3 regions of the Vibrio coralliirubri genome follow, and region 3 is predicted to be linked to each of the others. Evidence: riboswitches for the same ligand, from Rfam matches in the RefSeq annotation. Region 3 holds a riboswitch; each other region holds the start of a gene.

Region 1 (6,449 bases), 330 kb from region 3:
ATATGCCCAAGCGCAATATAGCTTGGGTTGATTTGCACAATACGTAGCAACTCGTAATAGCCATGTGTCGAGAGACCGATCTTAATACCAGCTTGGCTCAGTTGAGATAGGTTGGATTCTTCGATGTCCTCTTGACCCAAATGAACACCAAAAGCATCATGCTTAAGTGCTAATTGCCAATAGTCATTGATAAAAACCTGAGCGTTGTGCTCTCTACCGAGTTCGATAGATCGTTCGATTTGTTGTTCTAAACCTTCTTGCTGCGGGTTCTTAATACGCAGTTGAACTGTCTTGATTCCAAGCTTGAGCAGCCTTTCGATCCACTCAACATCATCAACCACTGGGTATAGTCCTAGGCTACTCTTACTCAGTTCAGGGAACGAAAGTGAGGTTCCTTGATGCGCCCAACCAACACTAATATCCAGTCGTTCATCTTCCAGAATGGGAATAGGAAAGTTTTGGTAGCTTGCTGGCCATGTTCCACGTGAAACATTAGATGCGGCGCGAGCTAAAACCAGTGCATCTTCTAATGGGAACTCCAACGCCAACAAAGTAACTAACCAAGCAAAGTGGCCACGACTATCTAACTCCTGATGAGCTGGAGTTTCACTCTTGATAGCACGATTAGCATCTAGCTGTGACCAGAGATCCAATACAGCTGAGTCATCTAAGACACCGATATAGATGGTATTCGGAGTTTGTGCCAAGGCATCGCGGACACCAGCTAGCGCCACTGAATGACTGTAATCAACGATATGATCAAGCTCACTTGAGCGACACTCCGCCAATGAATCAACATCATGAGCAAAACCAATAGATAACGCTTGCTGAGCATCAACGATAGAGAAGCATTGAGTTGGGCTTACACCCAACTCAACTGCATCGGTTGCCAAGCCTTGTCGCTTAGCAACCAGTAGACAGCTTTGCACCTCTCCCGTTAACTCAATGTTTTGAGATGGGATAAGAATTTTCACTGTCATTATTCCTCTAATTGAGCTTCTTTTGCACCCACTGCAGGATGATAAAGTTCAGAGCCAGTATCACGGAATTCTTGGGATTTCTGACGCATCCCTTCCAACGGGTTATCTAGCATCTTAATCTCGATAGCCTGATCAGCTGCCACTTGTTCAGTGTCTTTCGCGTACTCTCGAACTTCTTGAGAGATCTTCATTGAGCAGAATTTAGGGCCACACATTGAGCAGAAGTGAGCAACCTTGCCCGACTCTTGCGGCAAGGTTTCATCATGGAAAGAACGCGCAGTTTCCGGATCAAGAGCTAGGTTAAATTGGTCTTCCCAACGGAATTCAAAACGTGCCTTTGATAAAGCGTTATCTCGGATTTGTGCACCCGGATGTCCTTTAGCCAAGTCTGCTGCGTGTGCAGCCAGCTTGTAAGTAATCAGGCCAGTCTTCACATCTTCTTTGTTTGGTAAGCCTAGATGCTCTTTAGGGGTTACATAACAGAGCATCGCACAGCCGTACCAACCAATCATGGCCGCGCCAATTCCAGAGGTAATGTGGTCATAACCAGGGGCAATATCGGTAGTCAATGGACCTAATGTATAGAACGGTGCTTCATGACAGTGCTCTAACTGCTCATCCATGTTCTCTTTAATTAGGTGCATTGGTACATGTCCAGGGCCTTCAATGATCACCTGCACGTCGTATTCCCAAGCAACTTTAGTCAACTCACCCAAAGTACGTAATTCGGAGAATTGAGCTTCATCATTCGCATCAGCAATCGAACCCGGACGTAGACCGTCACCCAATGACAGAGCGACATCGTACTTCGCACAGATCTCACAGATCTCACGGAAATGGGTATAAAGGAAGCTTTCTTGGTGATGAGCAAGACACCATTTCGCGATGATAGAGCCGCCACGAGAGACAATACCAGTCACACGTTTAGCGGTCATAGGAACGTAGCGAAGCAATAAGCCTGCGTGGATAGTAAAGTAATCAACACCCTGCTCTGCTTGTTCAATCAAGGTATCGCGCATCACTTCCCAGTTAAGGTCTTCCGCAACGCCATTCACTTTTTCAAGCGCTTGATACATAGGAACCGTACCAATTGGTACTGGGCTATTACGTAGTATCCATTCGCGAGTCTCGTGAATATTACGACCGGTAGAAAGGTCCATCACGGTATCTCCACCCCAACGAGTCGACCATACTAGCTTCTCAACTTCTTCTTCAATCGAAGAGCTCACTGAAGAGTTACCGATATTAGCGTTCACTTTCACTAAGAAGTTTCGGCCAATAATCATCGGCTCGGATTCAGGGTGGTTAATGTTCGACGGAATGATAGCTCGGCCTTCAGCGACTTCTTTACGCACGAACTCAGGGGTGATTTCTTTCGGCAGGTTTGCGCCAAAGTTATGGCCAGGGTGTTGGTGGTTCAGCTGCTCATCAGCAAACTTCTGACGTCCCATGTTCTCACGTATCGCAATGTACTCCATCTCAGGAGTAATAATCCCCTTACGAGCATAGTGCAGCTGAGTAACACATTGATCGCCAGTCGCGCGACGAATTCTAGGCAGATTACCGTAACGAAGGTCGTCTAGAGTTTCATCTTCTAAACGCTCTTTGGTGTATACAGAACTTACATCGCCTAACAGTTCCGTATCAGCACGCTCTTCAATCCATTGCTCTCGTAACTTAGGAAGGCCACTGTAAAGGTCAATTTCGTGCGTAGGGTCAGTATAAACACCAGAGGTGTCGTATACATGAATTGGCGCATTAGGTTCGAATACAGGCTCTTTTTTGGTACCACCAACAAGGCTATCTGCTAGTGATATTTCTCGTACAGGGACTTGAATGTCCTCGCGAGATCCTTGGATGTAAGCTTTTTTTGAATTTGGATAAGGTTGTACGGATAAAGAATCAATGAAATTCTTCGCTTCCAGTCTTGCTTGTTTACGACTCGACATAGCATTTTTCCTTGGCTTTTAGCCATTATTTATAGGGATAAAAATGCTTGACGGATAAGATGCTACAAGAGGGATCACGGTAAGAAATACAGTTGTGATCTGGAGATAGATCTCTAGAAGGATTCTAGTTAGATATCTACTCTTGTTCCCTTCGCAGGTATTAGCCTGATCAGGTTCAACGGATCCCGAGTTAACGGTCTCAGCCATATGGCACTCCGACAAGTACGATCGAGTATATAAAAACGGCTTGGATAAACCAAGCCGAGTTGTTAACAAATCGTAAGAAAGTTTTAAGACTTTATCAGAAGTTGGAAGCCGATCCATGCCGCTGAAATACTGAGCACCACGTTGAGCAGTACATTGAGCCCCATCTTGAAGAACGCACCCTGCTGCATAAGAAGCACGTTATCCATCGAAAACGTAGAAAATGTCGTCAGGGCCCCAAGAAAACCAAGACCGATAATTTGTCTCCACGGCTCCGTCGCAACCATCTCATTTTCAAACGCGGCGATGAGCAATCCCATAATCAAAGAGCCAATCACGTTAACAGTCAGCGTACCGTAAGGGAAACCACGTCCTAACATCACAACGCATAACTCTGAAATCAAGTAACGTGAACAAGCACCAAACGCGCCACCGATGGCGATAAAACCTAGAATAGATAACTGACCCATGAATCCTCCCAAACAATAATCCCTATATTCTAGCTTTAACGCCGATAAAAGCGAGGGTAGAAACTAAGAATGCATGCGCAAATATTAAACGTTACAGGTGTCACTTAACTTCAATATATCCCATCAAACCCGTTTTCATGTGTTCGATAACATGACAGTGATACATCCAGCGGCCAGGGTTGTCGGCAACAAATGCGGCTTTAGCTCGGCCGTTTTTTCCAAGTAACACTGTATCGGTATGGAAAGGCTCTTCAACTTTCTTCCCGTCAAGTTCGAGTACTGTAAAAGTATGTCCATGAATATGGATCGGGTGATGGTATTGAGTGACGTTCTTAAGATCGAATATATAGGTTTTTCCCAGCTCTAACGTCGCCAACGGTTCAGGGATACTATCTTTGCTCATCCCCTCCCATGCTCGTTTATTAGTTAGCCAAAACTTAGGCATAGATTTTCCATCTTTAGATACTGGAGAAACCGCCCCTTCCCATTCAAATAAAAAGTCGATTTCTTCTGCATTAGCCAAATCTAAGTTGGGCACAGGATTAAGGGGCAAAGAAGGTAGAGAGCGATTCTCAACAAAGGTTGAATCTACAACCTCGAACTCACACAAAGAGAAAGGAAAGCGTCCTTTCATTTGAAGGACGCTAACTCGCCCACCGGCTTTGGGTGCTATCAGTCCAATATCCACTCGCATCCCTGGACCAATTTTATGTTCCGTCAGCTTATAAGGTGTTTTGACAGGGTTACCATCAATGGCAATCACCCATGCCTCAGCCCCTTCAACAGCAATAGGGTAAGTGATCGTATTATCGACATTAGCGATACGCAGCCTGGTCGTTGCATGTTGTTTTAACTGATAGACAGGTTCATGTATTCCATTAACGCTACTCCACTCTCCTGGCGTACCCATACGAGCACTGAGTCGTGGGATCATTAGATCTTTCCATTTGTCTTTCTTATCTATATGCCAATGTTTAAGCATCAGTGCGTGCTCTTCATCAAACGGCACTGGAATGCTCTCCTCTACGATAATAAGACCAACCAAACCCATACCAAGCTGCTTAACGCTGTTCATATGTGGGTGATACCAAAACGTACCAGCATCTGGTGGCGTAAATTCATAAATGAATGTTTCACCTGGCATGATCGGTGGCTGACTTAAGAAGGGAACCCCATCCATTTCGATGGGAATTCTTAAACCATGCCAATGAATAGTCGTCGGTTCAGCGAGCTTATTCGTAAAGCGGATCGTAACCTTTTCACCCTGTCGACATCGAATCATCGGAGCAGGGATCTGTCCATTAAAGGCTAAAACATTGGTATTAAATCCCGTCACCAACTCAGCTGTTGAAGGCTCTGCCGTTAGGTCGTAAACATGCTTTCCTTGTTCATCAACCGACCGTTTTATTGAGCAAGCGGGCAGTACAGTGAGTGCAGATATAGCGATAGATGATTGAATAAACTTACGACGGGAGATATCCATATTTGTTGCCTTTTAGTAATAACGACCAAAATGTAACAAAATATTGAGAATAATTCTCATAAAGAAGTGTGGTTTGTGCTGTTGGTTGTTTATAAAAGAGGCTGAGATAAGTAAGCACTTACATTTTTAAGGCCAGGTTTTATTAAAAGTAAGAATTGTCGACTAAAAATCGAACAAATCTAAAGCAAAAAACAGAACTTCTGCTGAGGCGTAGATATGACAGGCTGGAGGTTTCAACTCCAACGCGCGCTGTTTTGGTAAGTCGGGGGATCAGCTGCTCTGTTAATGGCGTATATTGGATTCAGAAAGCAAAAAGGCTCTAGCATTTCTGCTAGAGCCTTAAATATGGCAGGGGTGGAGAGATTCGAACTCCCAACACGCGGATTTGGAATCCGCTGCTCTGCCAATTGGAGCTACACCCCTAAAACTTTCATTACTTCAGATTCGAAAAAACCTCGCACTAGGCGAGGTTATCGAATAAGTGGCGGAGTGGACGGGACTCGAACCCGCGACCCCCGGCGTGACAGGCCGGTATTCTAACCAACTGAACTACCACTCCGCAGTGGAATACTTGTCGTCGCTGACAAGTGTTCAAATTTAAAGCCTGGCGATGTCCTACTCTCACATGGGGAAGCCCCACACTACCATCGGCGCTATTGTGTTTCACTTCTGAGTTCGGCATGGAATCAGGTGGGTCCACAATGCTATGGTCGCCAAGCAAATTTTAAAATTCGGAAAACTGATTTAAAAGTCTATCTCTTCAAACTCATTCAAGCGTTTGGTATTTCTTTGAGTCCACAAAACCCCTTGGGTGTTGTATGGTTAAGCCTCACGGGCAATTAGTACAGGTTAGCTCAATGCCTCGCAGCACTTACACACCCTGCCTATCAACGTCGTAGTCTACGACAACCCTTTAGGACGCTTATAGCGCCAGGGAAAACTCATCTCAAGGCTCGCTTCCCGCTTAGATGCTTTCAGCGGTTATCGATTCCGAACTTAGCTACCGGGCAATGCCATTGGCATGACAACCCGAACACCAGAGGTTCGTCCACTCCGGTCCTCTCGTACTAGGAGCAGCCCCTTTCAATTTTCCAACGCCCACGGCAGATAGGGACCGAACTGTCTCACGACGTTCTAAACCCAGCTCGCGTACCACTTTAAATGGCGAACAGCCATACCCTTGGGACCGACTTCAGCCCCAGGATGTGATGAGCCGACATCGAGGTGCCAAACACCGCCGTCGATATGAACTCTTGGGCGGTATCAGCCTGTTATCCCCGGAGTACCTTTTATCCGTTGAGCGATGGCCCTTCCATTCAGAACCACCGGATCACTATGACCTGCTTTCGCACCTGCTCGAATT
Region 2 (6,449 bases), on a different replicon from region 3:
TTTTTGGATGAAGACAGCCCTAAATAATAGGGCTAGCCGATTTGGGCCATAAGCGCGGTTTGTCTATGAGTCACATTAAGGAAAAGAATAAGAGGGCAACAAACTAAGCCCTTTATCGAGCAGTGATTTATAGGAAATTAGTTATGAAGTATTTAAAGGAAACCGCTTTAGCGAGCCTTGTGCTGGCTGGGCTTGTTGGTTGTGGCGGTGATTCAGGTTCATCAAGCAGCACGACACCCATTACTTTGAGCGTGAGTGATGCGCCCATTGATGATGTTAAAGACGTAACTGTGACATTCAGTAAGGTCGCTTTACTTCCTCAAGGGGGAGGTTCGCCACTGATTTATGATGTGTATAAAACGGACGAAAACGGCGATTACGTTGATGAAAATGGCGATCCATTGCCAGATGGTGAGGATCCGATTCCATTAAGTGTGAATTTGCTGGATTACCAGGGCAGCGATGCGCTTCCTTTGATTGAAAATGAGGTCATTCCGGTAGGCAGCTATAAGTTGTGTGTGTTTGCCAATGATGGCGATCACCCAACAGATCCATCTTACGTGATAGAAAACGATGATATGATCCGTGAGTTAACAGTGAAAGGTGAAGGCGCGTGCCCGCAAGGTGTGGGTAAAGAAGACAACGCTGGCGTACTTTACTTTAATAACTCATTTAATGTGAACCAGCAAAGTAACGATTTTGTTGTCGAGTTCGATCTTCGACGTGGCCTAAAGAACAGTTCGACTTTCCCTGATTACACTATTCAAAGAACGTCTGTAAGCCTTATCAATACGGTTGAGACAGGAAACATTGAAGGCACTGTTGCTCTTTCTACTTATGACACTTGTAACGGTGGTGATAATACATTTGTTCAGTCGGTGTACTTGTATGAAGGTAGTGTTGAACAAGCTGACATGGCTCCGATTGGCGGCAGTGATGAAGTGAAACCGATCACTTCAGCGTCAGTGGCAATGAATCAAGCACAGACTAACTATGAGTTCTCTCTGGGCTTCATCGATCCAGGTACTTACTCATTAGGGTATACCTGTACTGCGCAGTTCGACAGTGATGAAGACAATGCTGATCCAGTTGCTGATGGTTTTGAAATCTATGATGTTCAAAATAGTGTTCAGGTAGTGGTTGGTCAGGATAGCCAAGTGTCATTCTAAGCTTTATGTGAATGACGCTTTTTAATCAAAACGGCCTCTCATTTGGAGGCCGTTTTTGATCATGTCACCGAGGTAGCATGAATTTGATACGCATTGAGTGTGACTCTAGGGAAGTGATGATGTAACGTTGTGTCTCTTACTTTAACCTAGCGAAATGTACTCCGGCGTTGATTATGAAATCTAGCTTAAGCATTCGATCTTACACCAAGCAATTTAATACCCATGCTCATGATGACCATCACCAATTGGTATTGCCAATCCAAGGCAGTATTAATATCGAGATGGTGGGGTATGTCGGTAAGGTGGCCGTGGGCGAATGTGTGGTGATTCCAGTAACCACAGCGCATGCGTTTAAGGCGGATGAAGCCGCGCGGTTTATTGTCGCAGATATGGCGGAGTTGCCGCAGCACTTGTTGGAGCATGAGCTCTCGGTTTTCACGATAACACCACCTTTGATGAGCTTCTTGCTGTTTGTTGAGAAGCAGCTGGAGTATCAGGTCGATAGTGGTATTGAGTCATCAATCTTGGATGTGTTTTCACTGCTGTTAGAGCAACAACAAGTGAGTAAGAGCATCGACCCAAGAATCCGTGCCGTACAAAGGCTGATAGCGGATAACTACACCCAGCCGTTATCCATTTCACAACTTGCAGAAACGGCCTGCTTGAGTCCCACTCAATTCAAAAAACGCTTTAAAGAGTGCCTGGGGATCAGTGCGCTTAAATACATCACTCGATATCGTATGGAGAAAGCCCAAGCCTTGTTAACCCACACCGATTTACCGGTTCAGTTGATTGCCGAAAATGTGGGGTATAGTGATGTTTCTGCTTTCAGTCGTCGCTTCTCTCAGCACTTTGGGATGTCCCCAAGGGCGTTTCTAGGCTCAATGAAAGACAGTCTTTAGAAGCAACAATAGCGTCCTTTCGGCAAACTAAATTTTATCAATCTTCACTATTATCTATTTCAGAACTGAAAATTGGGTAATAGAAATGAATCTTGCCATCAATCGCGTTAACGAATTCCAAACGGGCACTTTAGCCATCTTGTTTGCATCTATTTTATGGGGCACGACAGGCACCGCCGCAAGCTTTGCGCCTGATCTAAGCCCCTTAGCGATTGGTGCTTTCTCTATGGGTGTCGGCGGCCTAATGCAAGCGGGCTTGGCATATCGAAAAATCCTATTCGCTTTCGACAAACTTTTGCAGAACAAGAGGCTGTTGGCAGTGAGCGCTTTGGCTTTGGCGGTCTATCCTTTAGCTTTCTATTCTTCAATGAAATTATCCGGCGTGGCGATTGGTACCGTGGTTTCGATTGCAACCGCACCTTTCTTTTCGGCACTGTTAGAGTGTCTGATTAGCAAAAAAAATAATATCAACAAACGTTGGCTCACTAGCTTTGCGATTGGTGTGGTGGGTATTGGGTTGTTGGTGTTTTCAGAATCTTCATCGGCGAATGAACCCGGTGATGATCTCAAGCTGTTGGGTATTGCTTTAGGTTTGCTCGCAGGGCTGTGTTACGCCATTTATTCTTGGGCGACAAAAGCACTGATCGATAAAGGGATTAAGTCACAAGCGGCGATGGGCAGTATTTTTGGCCTCGGCGCGATACTGTTGCTGCCAACGCTCTGGTTTACGGGTGATAACTTGTTTTCCTCGCAGACCAATGTATTAGTCATCAGTTATCTGACGTTAATCCCACAATGCTTGGGCTATGTCGCCTTCAGTTTTGGTTTACGCCATGTGACCGCGAGCAGTGCCAATCTGCTGACTCTGTTTGAACCGGTAGTTGCCGCGGTGCTTGCCGTCTGCGTTGTCGGTGAGCTGATTCCTTTTACAGGCTGGCTAGGTATGTCTCTGATTGTGCTGTGCTTGTTTATACAGTCGAAGCCAGTTAAAGGAACGCTATAAGTATTTGTTTTGTAGTGCCTAATTGAAATTTATTCATGCGTAATTCTTATAATTGAATAAAATCAGTATCTCAGTTGTGAGAGTGCTGTTACTATCGCTATCAATAGTCGGGGGGCATATACCTTATTTGGTGTTTGCTGAGATCGTTAATCGAGACCCGTTGAACCTGATTCAGTTAACACTGGCGTAGGGAACTATAAGCACTCGATCTACGTCTGCACTCATGAAGACTTTCATGAATCTATTGCGACTTCTCCTTCGATCAGTGTTTGTTCTCCTACGTCTTGTAAGATAGTAGGAGCGACAATGACACACAGTTCTATTTCAAAAGATTTAACGCCAAAAGCCTCAGCTTCACAGCATTCTGTGGATGGTTCGATTCGCACGAACACTCCGATTGTATTGACGATCGCTGGCTCAGACAGTGGCGGCGGTGCCGGTATTCAAGCTGATATTAAAGCCATGTCTGCGACAGGTAGTTTCGCTTGTTCGGTAATTACCGCGATCACATCTCAGAACACGCAAGGCGTTTCCGCCATTTTTCCTATTCCACTCGACCATGTTGCTAGCCAGTTAGATGCGGTTTTTACTGATCTGAATATCGTGGCTGTGAAAGTCGGCATGTTGGCCGATTCGCAAATCATCAAAGTCGTTGCAGACAAAATTAAACAGTACCAACCTAAGCATCTTGTGATTGACCCTGTAATGGTCGCGACAAGTGGTGACCTTCTTCTAGAAAACTCAGCTATCACGACGCTAAAGCAAGAACTGATTCCGCTGGCAGACATCATTACTCCTAATTTACCTGAAGGCGCAGCATTAACAGGCAAGCCAGTACCTGAAAGCGAAGCTGAAATGCAGGGCATGATTGAAGACTTACGCGCACTAGGTGCTAAAGCCGTTCTTCTCAAAGGCGGTCATTTAGAGAAAGATGAAAACAGTAACGATCTACTGATTCTCCCGACGACGTCTGCTTTGATTAGCGCTAAGCGTTTTCCTACCAAAAACACCCACGGCACGGGTTGTACGCTTTCTTCTGCTATTGCTTCTTTCTTAGCGCAAGGCAACACGCTGTCAGAGGCTGTTGAGCTAGGCAAACAATACATCTCTCGCGCGATTGCTCACGCTGATGAGTTACAAGTCGGTCAAGGTCATGGCCCTGTAAATCACTTCTTCGCTGGACACGGTAATGTCCGTTAATACGGTTGGTGTTCAGCTCAGCAATGCCTCCTTACGTTATAACGACAGTGAGCACGCGACCTTGTCTGGGTTGTCGCTTAGCTTAAACGCGGGTAAGTGGACGGTATTGCTGGGTCGAAGTGGTTGCGGAAAAACCACGGTATTGCGTTATCTGGCAGGCTTGCTGGACGATAAGGTGGAGTGGCAGGGCACATTGACAACGTCTGATGAACTGCCTTTAACGGATCGCATCGCTTACATGGCGCAGCAGGATTTGTTATTGCCGTGGCTGTCAGTTATCGACAATGTATGCCTGAGTCATCGTTTTCAAAATCCAGCTTCTGATAAAGCAGTGCAAACCAATCAAGCACTCGAGTTGCTTTCTGCGGTTGGTTTGGCTGATTATGCGAATGCGATGCCGGATCAATTGTCTGGTGGTATGCGTCAGCGTGTTGCTTTGGCTCGCACTTTAATGCAAGACAAGCCAGTGGTGTTGATGGATGAACCCTTCTCTGCGCTGGATGCGGTAACGAGACACAAGCTGCAAAGTTTGGCGTGTGAGTTGTTGAGAGATAAAACCGTTGTGTTGATCACCCATGATCCACAAGAAGCGGTGCGCTTGGCGGATAATTTGTATGTGTTGCAAGGCACACCGGCGAACGCTCAGTCTTTATCTGTGCCCAACACGGCCACACCAAGAGTGTTAGATGGTGAATGTGCTGAGTTACAACAAGCGATCTTAGATCAGTTGGAGCGTGATTATGAATGATCTAACGCGAAGCGAAGCTGTGGCTCGTTCAACTAACGCACAGGCTACCACTACACGCTCTCGTCAGATGAATCCTGTTGTTCGTTTGCTTATCAGCAGTGCTGTGATTCTAGGTTTATGGCAGCTAGTTGTGGTTGTCTTCGAGATGCCGAGCTTCATTCTGCCAGCGCCAGCAGAAGTCTTTTTAAAGCTGATTGAACGTTACGATGTGTTACTCAAACACACTTGGGTGACAGCGCAAGAGATCCTACTTGGCTTGCTGCTTGGTTTATCGATGGGGCTATTTTTCGCTCTGCAGATGTTGATGTTTGATCCGCTAAAGCGTTGGCTATTGCCTATCTTAATTGCGAGCCAAGCGATCCCCGTGTTTGCTATCGCGCCAGTATTGATGCTGTGGCTTGGTTACGGCATCACATCAAAAGTGGTGATGGCGGCGATCATTATCTTCTTCCCTGTGACCACATGTTGCTACGACGGCCTACGTAATACACCGACAGGCTATCTCGATCTTGCCAAGACGATGGGTGCATCGAAATGGCAATTGCTTCGCCATATCCAACTTCCTGCTGCACTGCCAACCTTAGCGTCTGGCATTCGTGTGGCGGTGGTGATTGCCCCAATTGGTGCGGTCGTCGGGGAGTGGGTTGGTTCGAGCGAAGGGCTGGGTTATTTAATGCTACAGGCCAACGCACGCATGATCATTGATGAGATGTTTGCTGCCTTGTTCATCTTGGCGGTGCTGTCTATCTCGCTCTACTTCGTTACAGATAAATTACTCAAAAAAGCTATCCCTTGGGAAAACCAATGATGGCTTCGCTCAACATAAGAATAATATTCAAAAGGAAAGGTTAACCGTGAAAAATACAAAATTGATAGGTGCAGTGGCACTGCTTGCTTCATTGGTTTCAGGTCATGCTCTAGCGGACTCTGAACAGAAGAAACTGACACTGATGTTGGATTGGTTTGTGAACCCGAACCATGGCCCAATTGTGATTGCTCAAGAGCGTGGCTACTTTGCTGACCAAGGCTTAGACATTGAAATTCAAGAACCAGCAGACCCAAGCACGCCAGCAAAATTGGTTGCAGCAGGTAAGGTCGATTTAGCGGTAACTTACCAACCAAGTTTAACCATGGATGTGGCAGCGGGTCTTCCTTTAGTTCGTGCATCAACCCTTATCGCGACGCCACTAAACACACTAATGGTACTGGATAACGGCAAGAACGATTCATTAGCGGATCTGAAAGGCAAAAAGATCGGTATTGCGATTGCGGGTAACGAAGAAGCGACTATCGGCACCATGCTAGCTCAAGAAAATGTTGCGTTTACAGACGTGCAAACCATCAATGTGGGTTGGGCTCTTTCATCTTCATTGGCATCGGGAAAGGTAGATGCAATCTGGGGTGGCCTACGTAACTTCGAAACTAAC
Region 3 (6,449 bases):
GTGTGTTGAGTATGTGTTGGATAACAACCTTAGATACACCTCTGGTCCCCAGTGGTTGCAAGAGTTCCTGCTGCATGACCGTTGGGTGTTAGCGGTATCGGGAACGCACGGTAAGACCACGACATCAAGCATGTTGGCTTGGATCTTGGAAGACTGTGGCTATGCACCGGGCTTCTTAGTTGGCGGAGTGTTGGGTAACTTTGGTATCTCTGCTCGCCTTGGTGAAAGTATGTTCTTCGTGGTAGAAGCCGACGAATACGACAGTGCTTTTTTCGATAAACGATCTAAGTTCGTTCATTACCACCCAAGAACCTTGGTGATGAATAACCTAGAGTTCGATCATGCGGACATCTTTGACGATCTTGAAGCGATTAAGCGACAATTCCATCATTTGGTGCGTACTGTGCCAAGCAATGGTCGCATTTTCTCACCTAAGCAGGATACCGCTATTCAAGATGTTTTAGCTCGCGGTTGCTGGAGCGAAACTGAATCGAGCGGCGAACTTGGCGATTGGGATGCTAAGAAACTGGTTAAAGATGGCTCCAAATTTGAGGTCTATTTCCAAGACGAATGTGTTGGAACCGTAGACTGGGATTTGGTTGGCGATCATAACGTAAGTAATGCCTTGATGGCGATTGCGGCGGCAAGACATGTTGGTGTGACACCCGACTTAGGATGTGAATCACTGGCGACTTTCATTAATACCAAGCGTCGTTTGGAGTTTAAAGGCGAAGTGGCAGGTGTTTCTGTCTATGACGATTTTGCTCATCATCCTACAGCGATTGAACTTACTCTGGGTGGCTTACGTAATAAGGTCGATACGAAAAAAATCATTGCTGTTTTAGAGCCTCGTTCTGCCACCATGAAGCGTGGTGTGCATAAAGAAACCTTGGCTGATTCGTTGAAGCAGGCGGATTCTACCTACTTATTCCAACCGGATAACATTGATTGGTCAGTTCAAGATGTTGCAGACGCTTGTCACCAACCTGCACACGTGAGTGATGACATGGATGCATTCGTTGCTAGAATTGTCTCAGAGGCACAAGCGGGCGACCAAATCTTAGTAATGAGTAATGGTGGCTTTGGTGGTATTCACCAGAAATTGTTGGATGCGTTGGCACTCAAAGGCTAACGGCATCCACGACCTTATATTTTGAAGTAATTGAGAACATGACAAAACACGATAAAGCTATAACCCTCGCTTTCACTGGCGCATCCGGTGCGCCTTATGGCCTGCGTTTACTTGAATGCCTTTTGGCAGCCGATTATCAGGTCTACTTGCTGATTTCATCGGCAGCGCGAGTGGTATTGGCGACCGAGCATGAACTTAAGTTACCTGCTGGGCCAGATGCAGCGAAACAAGCTTTGGTTAAACATCTTGGCTGCGATCCTGAAAAGCTGGTGGTGTGTGGCAAAGATGATTGGTTCTCGCCGGTTGCCTCTGGTTCAGCTGCACCGAAGCAGATGGTCGTTTGTCCATGTTCCGCGGGAAGCTTGGCTTCGATTGCACATGGCTTGTCGGACAACCTGATTGAGCGAGCAGCAGATGTGGTCATGAAAGAGCGAGGCCAATTGTTGTTGGTGGTTCGTGAGACGCCATTTTCTACGTTGCACTTAGAGAACATGCACAAACTTTCGACCATGGGCGTGACGATCATGCCTGCAGCTCCGGGTTTTTATCATCAACCTAAGTCAATTGAAGATCTGGTCGACTTTATGGTGGCGCGTATTCTCGATCACCTTGGTATCGAACAAGGTTTAGTGCCACGTTGGGGCTACGATCAACGTAATTGATCTAAACTTGATAGCTTATTGTTAAAAATCAAATTACAATTCTGAACACTCATCGGGGAGCGAACCATTCAAATAATGAATGCTAGCTGAGATCAAGCAGATGCTTGGGACCCGTAAACCTGAACCAGATAATGCTGGCGTAGGAATTGAGTTAGGAACAACCTCTACCGTTCTCCTCCCTCAAACCTGTGCCGCTCAGACCATGGAGAGCGTCCAGTGAAATTCACATTAACTACTCTTGCTGTTACTACAGCTATTTCTTTTTCTGCCTTTGCTGCAGACAACACTTTGACCGTATACACCTATGACTCTTTTGCTGCGGATTGGGGCCCTCGTCCTGCCGTTGAAAAAGCATTCGAAGAGAAGTGTGGTTGTGATGTGAATTTTGTCGCTCTAGAAGACGGCGTGTCTATCCTGAACCGTTTACGTCTTGAGGGCGGAAACAGCAAAGCCGATATCTTGCTCGGTCTCGACAACAACCTGATGGCTGAAGCGAAAGCGACGGGCTTATTGGCTGAGCATAATGTTGATACTTCATCAGTAACACTGCCTAATGGTTGGAACGACAGCACTTTTGTACCCTATGACTTTGGCTACTTTGCTTTTGTTTACAACAAAGAGAAGTTGGCAAACCCACCGAAGAGCCTTAAAGAGTTGGTTGAGCAGCGTGATGATCTCAAGGTTACCTACCAAGACCCACGTACATCAACACCAGGGCAAGGCATGATGCTTTGGATGAAATCAGTATACGGTGATGAAGCGACAGCAGCATGGAAGAAGCTTGCTCAGAAAACAGTGACTGTAACCAAAGGCTGGTCTGAAGCTTACTCAATGTTCCTAGAAGGTGAGTCGGATTTAGTGTTGTCTTACACAACGTCTCCGGCTTACCACATTATTGCTGAGAGCGATTCTAAGTACGCAGCAGCAAGCTTCGAAGAAGGGCATTACACTCAAGTGGAAGTGGCCGCTAAGGTTAAAGGCAGCAAGAACGAAAAGCTTGCTGATGAGTTTATGGCGTTTATCCTAAGTGATGAATTCCAATCGGCGATGCCAACAGGTAACTGGATGTACCCAGTGACGGATGTTGAGTTACCAAAAGGGTTTGAGCAACTTACAGTTCCTCAGAAAGCGCTGAGCTTTAGCTCAGAAGAGATCGCCGAGAAGCGTAAGCCTTGGATTCGTGAATGGCAGAGTGCACTTACTTTTTAATTTGCTTTTAAAAAATTAGCGTTCTAACTTTCTGTATTTAAAGGTTTGTTCGAGATTAACTGAGCGAACCATTTACGGTAAAGAATCAATCTATGATAAAGAAAACACCTAAGGTTGGGATTTGGGTAGCGATACTCATTACCGCCTTCGTGGTTTCAGCGGTTGGGGCATTGCTTAGCAATGCCCCTTCTCTTGATATCAGCCAAGTATGGTCCGATCCCTATTATTGGCATGTAACGAAATTCAGTTTTTATCAGGCGACACTCTCAACGGCGCTGAGTGTTGGCTTTGCTATACCTATTGCTCATGCGCTGTGTCGTAGACAATTTTTGGGACGCGCTTTGTTGTTAAGGCTGTTCGCGTCGACCTTAGTCCTGCCGGTGTTAGTCGGTGTATTTGGCTTACTTGCGATCTATGGCAATAGTGGTTGGTTAGCTAAGTTTTTGGCGAACTTCGATATTGAATTACCATTTTCCATATATGGATTGAATGGTATTTTGCTGGCGCACGTTTTCTTTAACTTGCCTTATGCCAGTCGCTTACTTTTACAAGCCTTAGATACGGTGCCTGCCGAGCAACACAAGCTTTGTGCTCACTTGGGTATGAGTCATTGGAACAAATTCAGATGGGTTGAATGGCCTCGCTTAAGACAGCAATTACCACATGTGTGTGGCTTAGTCTTCATGTTGTGTTTTACCAGCTTTGCTACCGTGATGGCGCTAGGCGGTGGACCTAAATCAACCACTATCGAGCTCGCTATTTATCAGGCGATTAAATTCGACTTTGACCTTCAAGCTGGTGCCTTGCTCGCGATATGGCAAATGCTGCTGTGTGGTGTGCTAGCGGTGAGCATTCAACGCCTATCGAAGCCTATTTCAGTGACGGCTAGTCAGCTGTCGGAAGAGAAATATTTGGTTAAGGACAGCTGGTGGTCAAAAGCTTGGGATAGCTTTTGGATCATCATAGTCTCAATGCTGGTATTGCCGCCATTAGCTATGGTTATCGTCAGTGGAATTAACTCGCAGGCATTAACCGTACTCAGCAGCGAGCCGTTTTGGGCGGCGTTAATGACCTCGGTTAAAGTCGCGTCATTAGCAAGTGTTATCGCAGTTGGTATTGGTATCGCCATACTGCTGACTAGCCGAGCATGGCGTTTACAGAACAAGAATTTTCGAGCCGATAAAATCGAGCTGATTGGCACTATTATCTTAGTGACTCCGGGGCTGGTGATCAGTACGGGTATCTTCTTATTACTGCGTTCATTCACCGATGTATTCAGTTTAGCTTTCTTTATCGTGATTGCCGTCAATAGTTTAATGGCGCTGCCTTACGTAATTAAAACCTTGGCTCAACCTATGCTGCACTTATCTCAGCAGTACCAGTATGTGTGTGCAAGCTTGGGTATGACAGGTTTCACGCGTTTTAGGCTAGTGGAGTGGCGCGCATTGCGTAAGCCGATGGCACAAGCGTTTTCGATCAGCTTTATGTTGGCGATGGGTGACTTAAGCGCGATTGCTTTGTTTGGTAGCCAAGATTTTAGAACTCTGCCTTTGTACCTATTCCAATTGTTAGGCAGCTATCAAATGGAAGCGGCGGCGGTAGTTTCTGTGAGCTTACTGTTACTGAGTGTCGGCAGTTTTAGCTTAATAGAATTTTTATTTACTCGAAGATCTAAGCTCGATGCTAAAGAATTAAGGAACCGATGATGTTAGTGATGAAAGATGTGGATTACCACTATCACAGAGAGTTGTTTAGCTTTGATTTTCAAGCTGAGCAGGGCGATATTGTTGCGCTTATGGGGCCGAGTGGTGCGGGTAAATCTACACTGTTGGCGCTAGTTGCTGGTTTCATCGAACCTACATCGGGTGAGATCTCAGTGGCTGGGCAATCGCTTATTGGTAAAGAAGCACATCAGCGCCCATTGGCGATGTTGTTTCAAGAGCACAACCTGTTTGCTCACCTTACGGTGCGAGAAAATATTGGCTTAGGTCTGCATCCAGGTTTAAAGCTTACTGCAGCCCAAAAGCAAGCTGTGGAGCAAGCCGCAGCACAAGTTGGTGTTGCTGAGTATTTGGATAGATTGCCTGAGCACTTATCCGGTGGTCAACGCCAGCGTGTCGCACTAGCGCGTTGTTTTGTTCAGCCTCATGATATTTGGTTACTTGATGAACCTTTCTCTGCGCTTGACCCTTTGCTTCGCGAAGAGATGCTTAGCTTAGTGAAGCGATTAGCGGCAGAGCGAAATATTACGGTCTTGATGGTGACTCACCATTTAGGTGACGCACGCAGTATCGCAAATAAGTTTGTGTTTGTGGCGCTAGGCAAGGTGTTGGTTGAAGACTCGATAGAGGCACTGACGGCGGATCATCCACAGGCAGAGTTAAGCTCATTTGTTAAAGCGGGTGAGTGACGATTCATCACTCCTGGTTAATCTCTCTGATATTGAGTACGTAGAAAACAAAAAGACCTAGCATGTGCTAGGTCTTTTATTCACTCTATGAGTAAAGCGAGATAACGATTAGTCTTCTAGCTTTAGCTCTTTTAAGATTTGGAAGATCTCACGAGAAGACTTTGCAGGCTTGTTCGCTGATTTCTCTTTGTTAGCTTGGCGAGCTAGCTGACGAAGACGCTGACGGTCTGCTTCAGGGTACATTTCCATTACTTCTGAAATAGCCGCATCACCTTCAGCAACAACACGATCACGCAGTTGTTCAAGCTTATGTAGCTCAGCTGTTGCTTGTGAGTGTTTGTTACGTACTTTATCCAAAGCCGCTTGAATTGGCTCAGGATCGACATTACGCATTACTTTACCAATGTATTGAAGTTGACGACGCTTCGCTTCATTTTTAAAGCGTTGTGCATCTTTAATCGCTTGTGCCAAATCTTCAGACAGCGGAAATTTGTCTAATACAGAAGGCTTTAGACCAACAAGCTCTTCTCCCAGCTTTTGCAGGGCATCCATGTCCGTTTTCATTTCTGTCTTACTTACCCAGATGATTTCTTCTTCTGGTTCCCATGGGGCTTTTTGGTTTTTGCGAGCCATCTTTTCTGCCTATGTCACTATCTCAAACGAATATATTGCCTATTTTAGCAAGAATCTTGGGGAGAAAGCGAAATTCTTGTTATCCTACGTAATATTGACCTAAAAAATTAGAATAGATATGGATGTAAAACAGCAAGTCGCCCAGCAAAGAGTTGAGCTAGAAGCCGCAGTAGCTAAAGCGTTGGATATGGCATCAGTGAGTGCAGACGCAGCTGAGGTCGCTATTACTAAGTCAACGGGTTTAAGTGTTTCAACACGTATGTGTGAAGTGGAAAACGTTGAATTTAACAGCGATGGTGCGCTAGGTATTACTGTTTATCGCGGCCAGAAAAAAGGCAGCGCATCTACATCTGATCTGAGTGAAAAGGCTATTGCTCAAACAGTCGCGGCTGCGCTTGATATC

Evidence for each region. Region 3 has a riboswitch for thiamine pyrophosphate ahead of thiB (thiamine ABC transporter substrate binding subunit). Riboswitches for the same ligand answer to the same signal wherever they lie in the genome.
Region 1: it holds a riboswitch for thiamine pyrophosphate, as region 3 does, so the genes downstream of both, thiC (phosphomethylpyrimidine synthase ThiC) here and thiB (thiamine ABC transporter substrate binding subunit) in region 3, are expected to answer to the same signal.
Region 2: it holds a riboswitch for thiamine pyrophosphate, as region 3 does, so the genes downstream of both, thiD (bifunctional hydroxymethylpyrimidine kinase/phosphomethylpyrimidine kinase) here and thiB (thiamine ABC transporter substrate binding subunit) in region 3, are expected to answer to the same signal.

What each region holds. Positions count from the first base shown of each region.
Region 1 is NZ_AP025470.1:30,838-37,286, reverse strand. Features, by position in the region: gene OCV20_RS00165 (thiamine phosphate synthase) at 1-980, opposite strand, end outside; gene thiC (phosphomethylpyrimidine synthase ThiC) at 980-2,929, opposite strand; TPP riboswitch at 3,059-3,157, opposite strand; gene crcB (fluoride efflux transporter CrcB) at 3,220-3,603, opposite strand; gene OCV20_RS00150 (multicopper oxidase family protein) at 3,704-5,086, opposite strand; tRNA gene OCV20_RS00145 (tRNA-Trp) at 5,433-5,509, opposite strand; tRNA gene OCV20_RS00140 (tRNA-Asp) at 5,569-5,645, opposite strand; rRNA gene rrf (5S ribosomal RNA) at 5,689-5,804, opposite strand; rRNA gene OCV20_RS00130 (23S ribosomal RNA) at 5,905-6,449, opposite strand, start outside.
Region 2 is NZ_AP025471.1:989,442-995,890, reverse strand. Features, by position in the region: gene OCV20_RS21085 (DUF4382 domain-containing protein) at 144-1,169, shown strand; gene OCV20_RS21080 (helix-turn-helix domain-containing protein) at 1,343-2,071, shown strand; gene OCV20_RS21075 (DMT family transporter) at 2,157-3,074, shown strand; TPP riboswitch at 3,173-3,284, shown strand; gene thiD (bifunctional hydroxymethylpyrimidine kinase/phosphomethylpyrimidine kinase) at 3,381-4,274, shown strand; gene OCV20_RS21065 (ABC transporter ATP-binding protein) at 4,264-5,022, shown strand; gene OCV20_RS21060 (ABC transporter permease) at 5,015-5,830, shown strand; gene OCV20_RS21055 (ABC transporter substrate-binding protein) at 5,877-6,449, shown strand, end outside.
Region 3 is NZ_AP025470.1:362,270-368,718, forward strand. Features, by position in the region: gene mpl (UDP-N-acetylmuramate:L-alanyl-gamma-D-glutamyl-meso-diaminopimelate ligase) at 1-1,132, shown strand, start outside; gene OCV20_RS01740 (flavin prenyltransferase UbiX) at 1,171-1,794, shown strand; TPP riboswitch at 1,838-1,957, shown strand; gene thiB (thiamine ABC transporter substrate binding subunit) at 2,011-3,003, shown strand; gene thiP (thiamine/thiamine pyrophosphate ABC transporter permease ThiP) at 3,096-4,709, shown strand; gene thiQ (thiamine ABC transporter ATP-binding protein) at 4,709-5,413, shown strand; gene yjgA (ribosome biogenesis factor YjgA) at 5,522-6,046, opposite strand; gene pmbA (metalloprotease PmbA) at 6,165-6,449, shown strand, end outside.